One region of the Pseudoalteromonas sp. SCSIO 43095 genome, then DNA from elsewhere that is predicted to be linked to it. Evidence: predicted binding sites of a transcription regulator. Region 1 holds the regulator's gene; the other holds the start of a gene.
The links. Region 1 encodes MetJ, which represses methionine synthesis genes. Its sites were predicted from a motif close to TAGACGTCTAGACGTCTA; they were not measured.
Positions count from the first base shown of each region.

Region 2: a site for MetJ is predicted at 2,084-2,101, ahead of metK (methionine adenosyltransferase). Genes of this name have one in related genera too.

Region 1 is NZ_CP087995.1:174,492-177,928, reverse strand. Features, by position in the region: gene metB (cystathionine gamma-synthase) at 34-1,281, opposite strand; gene metJ (met regulon transcriptional regulator MetJ) at 1,480-1,800, shown strand; gene LOC50_RS00800 (malic enzyme-like NAD(P)-binding protein) at 1,869-3,110, opposite strand.
Region 2 is NZ_CP087995.1:550,104-553,540, forward strand. Features, by position in the region: gene LOC50_RS02535 (5-formyltetrahydrofolate cyclo-ligase) at 1-127, opposite strand, end outside; gene LOC50_RS02540 (hypothetical protein) at 146-691, opposite strand; gene metK (methionine adenosyltransferase) at 831-1,982, opposite strand; gene tkt (transketolase) at 2,248-3,437, shown strand, end outside.

The DNA of each region.
Region 1 (3,437 bases):
ATTTATGTTTTGTATTTTGAAGAATGGTATGCACTACCATAACGCCGGATGCGCCGCGTTTAACTTTGCTGAACCAAATGATTCACTAGCACCACTTTTTGCCGATAGGCCGGGATCGGCGTGCCCTGGGCGCACCAAATTAAATACCCTGTCTAAGTCAGCGAGTAAATCATTTACATCTTCAATACCCACCGAGATACGAATAAGCGTGTCGCCTACTCCGGCTTCTGCACGCGCGGTTGCGTCCATGCCGGCGTGGGTCATAGTCGCAGGGTGACAAATCAAACTTTCTACTCCACCTAATGATTCCGCTAAGCTAAATTCATTTAAGCGCGTTAAAAACGCTGCAGCATCGTTTATATCGCCTTTTATATCAAAACTAACCATAGCACCAAAGCCAAGCTGCTGCGCCTTAGCTAGCGCATGTTGAGGGTGTGATTCAAGACCTGGGTAGTAAACTTGGGCAACAAACTGGGAGCGTTCTAAATACTGTGCAATGGCGAGTGCATTTTCTTGGTGTTGCCTTAAACGCACGTTTAAAGTACGTAAGCCTCTGAGAGTTAAATAGCTATCAAATGGCGCGCCGGTGATGCCAATGTTATTTGCCCACCACGCTAACTCTTCACCTAACTCAGCAGTCGCTGCGATAACCGCGCCACCAACAACGTCTGAATGGCCATTGATATATTTTGTGGTTGAGTGCACCACAATATCAGCGCCAAACTTAATCGGGTTTTGTAATGCTGGCGATAAAAACGTGTTGTCGGCGGCAACCAGTGCACCACACTGTTTAGCTGTATCAGTTACTGCTTTAATATCTGTTAAGCGTAAAATAGGATTGCTAGGTGTTTCAATCCAAATCAGCTTAGGTTTAATAGCAAAGATGCGTGTCAAACTGTCGCTTTTGGTAAAATCGACCACTTCTAGTTTTAATAAGCCGCGCTTTTCTAGCGAAGTAAATAAGCGATAGCTGCCCCCATAACAGTCATGAGGGATCACTAACGTATCGTCACTATTAAGTAATTGTGTTGTTAGGTGAACGGCTGCCATGCCTGTTGCGGTAATAATGCCTTTAGCGCCACCTTCAAGCTCCGTGAGCGCCTCAGCCAAAATGTCACGATTAGGGTTACCACTGCGGCCATAATCATATTGGCGCTTTGTATCAAAGTCAGCAAATGAGTAAGTTGTTGATAAATAAAGCGGTGGAACAACCGCACCATGCTGTTTGTCGGCTTCTATTCCACTACGAACAGCAATTGTTGCCTTATTTTTTTCACTCATTTTCGCTACCTTTACTGGTTTGGATGTTTAGACGTCTAAAAGGTAGCGCATGCAATTTAAGATGTCAAAACATTTAAATGTCTAGATAGCTAAATAACTAGTATTTGACTATCTTTTTTAAACCGATAGAATTTCACGCATATTTACACGCTTTGATGCTGTGTGAGCAATTTATAATCTGAGGCAACGATACATCTTATGGCTAAATGGAATGGTGAATATATTCACCCATACGCAGAACACGGGAAAAAATCCGAACAAGTAAAGAAGATCACCGTTTCGATCCCGCTAAATGTATTAAAAGTATTAACTGATGAACGTACTCGTCGTCAAATAAACAACTTACGTCATGCAACAAATAGCGAGCTTTTATGCGAAGCGTTTTTGCATGCGTTTACCGGGCAACCGCTGCCTAATGATGATGATTTGCGTAAAGATAACGCAGAAAAAGTACCTGAAGAAGTGAAGAAAATAATGCAAGAAATGGGACTAGAAGTGCCTATTTTAAATGAAGACTAGAAGGGTCTTTATACAAAAAAACCTCAGCAAATGCTGAGGTTTTTTTTGCGCTAATTTACACGTAACAATTACGCCATGTAGTTTTCTGGCATATCAATTTGTGCAACACCAGAGTCTACCGCCGCCTGCGCAACCGCTTTAGCTATACGTGGTAACAAACGTGGATCCATTGGTTTTGGTATAATATATTTAGCACCAAACTCTAATTTGTCGATGCCTGCGGCAGTAAGCACTTCAGTCGGCACGGGCTCTTTAGCAATACTGCGAATTGCTTCCACAGCAGCAATTTTCATCTCGTCGTTTATTTCACTGGCACGTACATCTAACGCACCACGGAAAATAAACGGAAAACACAATACGTTATTAACTTGATTCGGATAATCAGAGCGACCTGTAGCCATAATTAAATCGTTACGTGCAGCGTGTGCTAATTGCGGATCGATTTCAGGATCGGGGTTTGAACAAGCAAATACCACGGGTCTATCAGCCATTAATTTTAAATCTTCAGGGGCTAATAAATTAGGGCCCGATACACCCACAAACACATCGGCATCTTCAATTACATCTTGTAAAGTACGTTTATCGGTATTGTTTGCAAATAATTGCTTATATTCATTCAAGTCATCACGACGCGTATGAATAACTCCTTTGCGATCTAACATATAAATATGTTCACGCAACGCGCCACACTTAATTAAAAGCTCCATACAGGCAACAGCTGCAGCGCCGGCACCTAAACATACAATAATTGCATCTTCAATTGCTTTGCCCTGTACTTCCAGCGCGTTTAGCATACCCGCAGCCGTTACAATAGCCGTACCATGCTGATCATCATGAAAAACAGGAATGCTACAACGCTCTATAAGCGCTTTTTCTATTTCAAAACACTCTGGCGCTTTAATATCTTCTAAATTAATTCCACCAAAGGTGTCGGCAATATTAGCCACCGTGTTAATAAAGTCTTCGGTAGTACGATGCTTAACTTCAATATCTATAGAGTCTAACCCTGCAAAACGCTTAAATAGTAGCGCTTTACCTTCCATAACGGGTTTTGAAGCGAGTGGACCTAAATTACCTAAGCCTAAAATTGCGGTGCCGTTAGTAATAACCGCAACCATATTTCCTTTACCAGTATATTTGTAGGCATTTGCTGGATCAGCGGCAATTTCACGAACAGGTTCTGCGACACCAGGGCTGTATGCGAGCGCGAGGTCTTTAACCGTCTCAGCGGGCTTGGTCAGCTCAATACTGATTTTACCTGGAACGGGATGGGCATGGTAATGTAGTGCTTGTTCACGAAAATCTGACATAACGCGATTATATCCTGCAATTTAAGTTAAAGTGAGAGGTAGTTTTAATCTACGATACCTTTATTATTTTTAAATTCCAAGCAATATCAGGTCTATCCTGTTATATGCTAGAACTGTTAATTTTAAGTGATTTATCAGCAACTTCCCTAGATTATCCTGACATTTTTAAAATATAAATTCGTCATAAAAATGAAAAACACAGGTACTTTTTGCCCTTGTTCTATTTTTATAAAGCGTATTTTTTAGTCTTAAATTAAAATAGTGAAATACCGAATTTTATTTAACTTTAAACACAAATAACCTCACGTTACCTGCATTTGAGTACCA
Region 2 (3,437 bases), 380 kb from region 1:
TCATGCTTTTTAAATATTGAATAAAATTCACTTTAAGCGAGTAGGCCGCTATTTCTTGCTGGTTTTTTGATAGGTTATTACGTGCTTTACGAATATCGTGTCTTATTTGTGCGCGATTATTGCTCATTAAATATCTAAACCATAATTAAAAAGAGAATAAGTTCGGAAACATTAAATACACAGCAAGCACAATAAGTAATATTACAACAGTGGTAATCAGTGAATATAAAACAAGGTTACTGCGTTTTTTGGGTGTTGTAGACAGTGGCTCATCTAGCATTAAATCGTCATCTTGCCATGGTTCGTCATTTTCATCAGACAGAGATAACTCAACCTCGGGGAGACGTTGCTCAAGATCCTCAAGTTTCTCTTCAAGACGAATTAAGCTACTAGTAATGTAATCTAGGGCATCAAATAAGCGCTGATCTCGCTGGCTGTCGTGCGCTTTTTGAGAAGTAGCTTGTGTAGGGGCTGTTTGCTGAAGTTTGCTTTTGATCCCCAGCGTTGAAAGTAACTTGGCTTGCTTAAGGGCTTTCTCTTTGTTGCTAGGAGCAAACAGCAGCTTGCCATTAAAAAATGCCGCCACCTTTTCAGGTGAGGTTTTTAGTTTTTCTGTCAGTGCATTGGTCACTGCTTGGCTGTCTGCGCCTTCTGCAAGTCCTACAAATATAACACGAAAATTGTCGGCCATTTTTTATCCCTAACACGCTTTATTGTATAAGTAGAGTATATACCTAAAATGTTAAACAGTTCGAGACTGTTTTATGACTAACTTAATACACATAGCAAAACGGCCCTAAAAAGGGCCGTTTTAATATTAGCTAGGTGGCTTACAGGCCTGCTGCTGCGCGAAGTGCGTCTGCTTTATCTGTGCGTTCCCATGGGAATTCATCACGGCCAAAGTGGCCGTAAGCCGCTGTTGGAAGATAAATAGGGCGCTCAAGATCAAGCATTTGAATTAGGCCGTAAGGGCGTAAGTCAAAGTGTTCACGAATAAGTCCGATTAAACGCGCTTCTTCTAATTTACCTGTGCCAAATGTTTCAACACTGATAGATGTTGGCTCTGCAACACCAATAGCATAAGACACCTGAAGTTCACACTTGTCAGCAAGGCCAGCAGCAACAATGTTTTTAGCAACATAACGTGCAGCATAAGCCGCTGAGCGGTCAACTTTTGATGGATCTTTACCAGAGAAAGCACCACCACCGTGACGAGCCATGCCACCGTAAGTATCTACAATGATTTTACGACCAGTTAAACCACAGTCACCCATTGGGCCACCAATAACAAAGCGACCTGTTGGGTTAATGAAAAATTTAGTTGCACTAGTAATCAGCTCAGCAGGAAGTACTGGCTTAATGATGGTTTCCATTACTGCTTCTACTAAGTCATTTTGCGATACATCTTCGCTGTGCTGAGTAGAAAGTACAACGGCATCAATACCTACTGGCTTGCCATTTTCGTATGCAAATGTAACTTGTGATTTTGCATCTGGACGTAACCAGTTAAGCTCGCCACTTTTACGAACCTCAGCTTGGCGTTGTACTAAACGGTGAGAATAAGTAATTGGAGCAGGCATTAATACTTCAGTTTCGTTACATGCGTAACCAAACATTAGGCCTTGGTCGCCAGCGCCTTGCTCTTCTGGACTTGTACGGTCAACACCTTGGTTAATGTCAGGAGACTGTTTACCAATCGTGTTTAAAATTGCACACGAATCGGCATCAAAGCCCATATCAGAGTGTGTGTAACCAATTTCACGTACTGTTTTACGTGTAATTTCTTCGATATCAACCCATGCGCTAGTCGTTATTTCACCACCAACCATAACCATACCGGTTTTAACGTAAGTTTCACACGCTACACGGGCATGAGAGTCTTGCTCTAGGATAGCATCAAGTACCGCATCAGAAATTTGATCGGCGATTTTATCCGGATGACCTTCAGAAACAGATTCAGAAGTAAATAAATGTTTTGCCATTGTAATTATGCTCACAAATATTGCGCTTCACAAACGTCGGTATTAGCGCTAAAAAATTAAGGCGCGTATTTTATCTAAAACAAATGAACTTGCATAGTTTTTTTACGCCTAGACGTCTAAATAAAATATCTAATAGTAAATGGTTCTTAAAAAATATTCATAATGCCCTATTTTTATGGGTTTTTAATTGCACACAGCCCCCACAATAAGTAAGAATGGGGATAAATAAATACCCGCGCAAATACATATAAAGGTAGGAGAATTCATGCCATCTCGCAAAGAACTTGCAAATGCTATTCGCGTCTTGTCAATGGACGCAGTACAAAAGGCCAAATCTGGTCACCCTGGAGCCCCTATGGGCATGGCTGATATCGCAGAAGTATTATGGCGCGATTATCTAAAACATAACCCAACAAATCCAGAGTGGGCTGACCGAGATCGATTTATACTCTCAAATGGTCACGGTTCAATGCTAATTTATTCTCTACTGCATTTAAGTGGTTATGACTTGTCACTGGACGAAATTAAAAACTTCCGCCAAATGCATTCTAAAACACCAGGCCATCCAGAATATGGATACGCGCCAGGAATTGAAACCACTACGGGCCCATTAGGTCAAGGGATCACAAATGCGGTAGGTATGGCGATTGCTGAAAAAGCATTAGCAGCGCAGTTTAACCGTGAAGGCCACGACATTGTTGATCACCACACGTATGCGTTTATGGGTGATGGCTGTTTAATGGAAGGCATTTCTCATGAAGCATGCTCACTAGCCGGTACATTAGGCCTAGGCAAGTTAGTGGCATTTTGGGATGACAACGGCATTTCAATCGACGGTGAAGTTGAAGGTTGGTTTAGTGATGACACCCCAGCACGTTTTAAAGCATACGGCTGGCATGTAATTAGTGACGTTGATGGCCATGATAGCGATGCAGTAAGTGCAGCAATTGCAGAAGCTAAAAGCGTGACTGATAAGCCATCTCTTATTTGTTGTAAAACTATTATTGGTTACGGCTCACCTAATAAGTCAGGTAGCCACGATTGTCACGGTGCACCGCTTGGTGATGACGAAATTAAAGCGTCTCGCGAGTTTTTAGGTTGGACGGGCGATGCATTTGAAATCCCTGAAGATATTTATGCACAGTGGGATAACAAAGAAAAAGGCCAACAGCTTGAAGCAAGCTGGGACGAAAAATTTGCCGCCTACGAGCAAGCATACCCAGAGCTCGCTGCTGAATACAAACGCCGTACACATTCAGAATTACCCGCTGACTGGGCTGAAAAATCACAAGCGTACATTGAAGAGCTGCAAGCAAACCCAGCAAACCCAGCATCACGTAAAGCGTCGCAAAATGCATTAAATGCGTTTGGCCCGTTACTACCTGAATTTATGGGTGGCTCTGCCGATTTAGCGGGTTCAAACTTAACAATTTGGGATGGCTCTAAAGGCTTAAC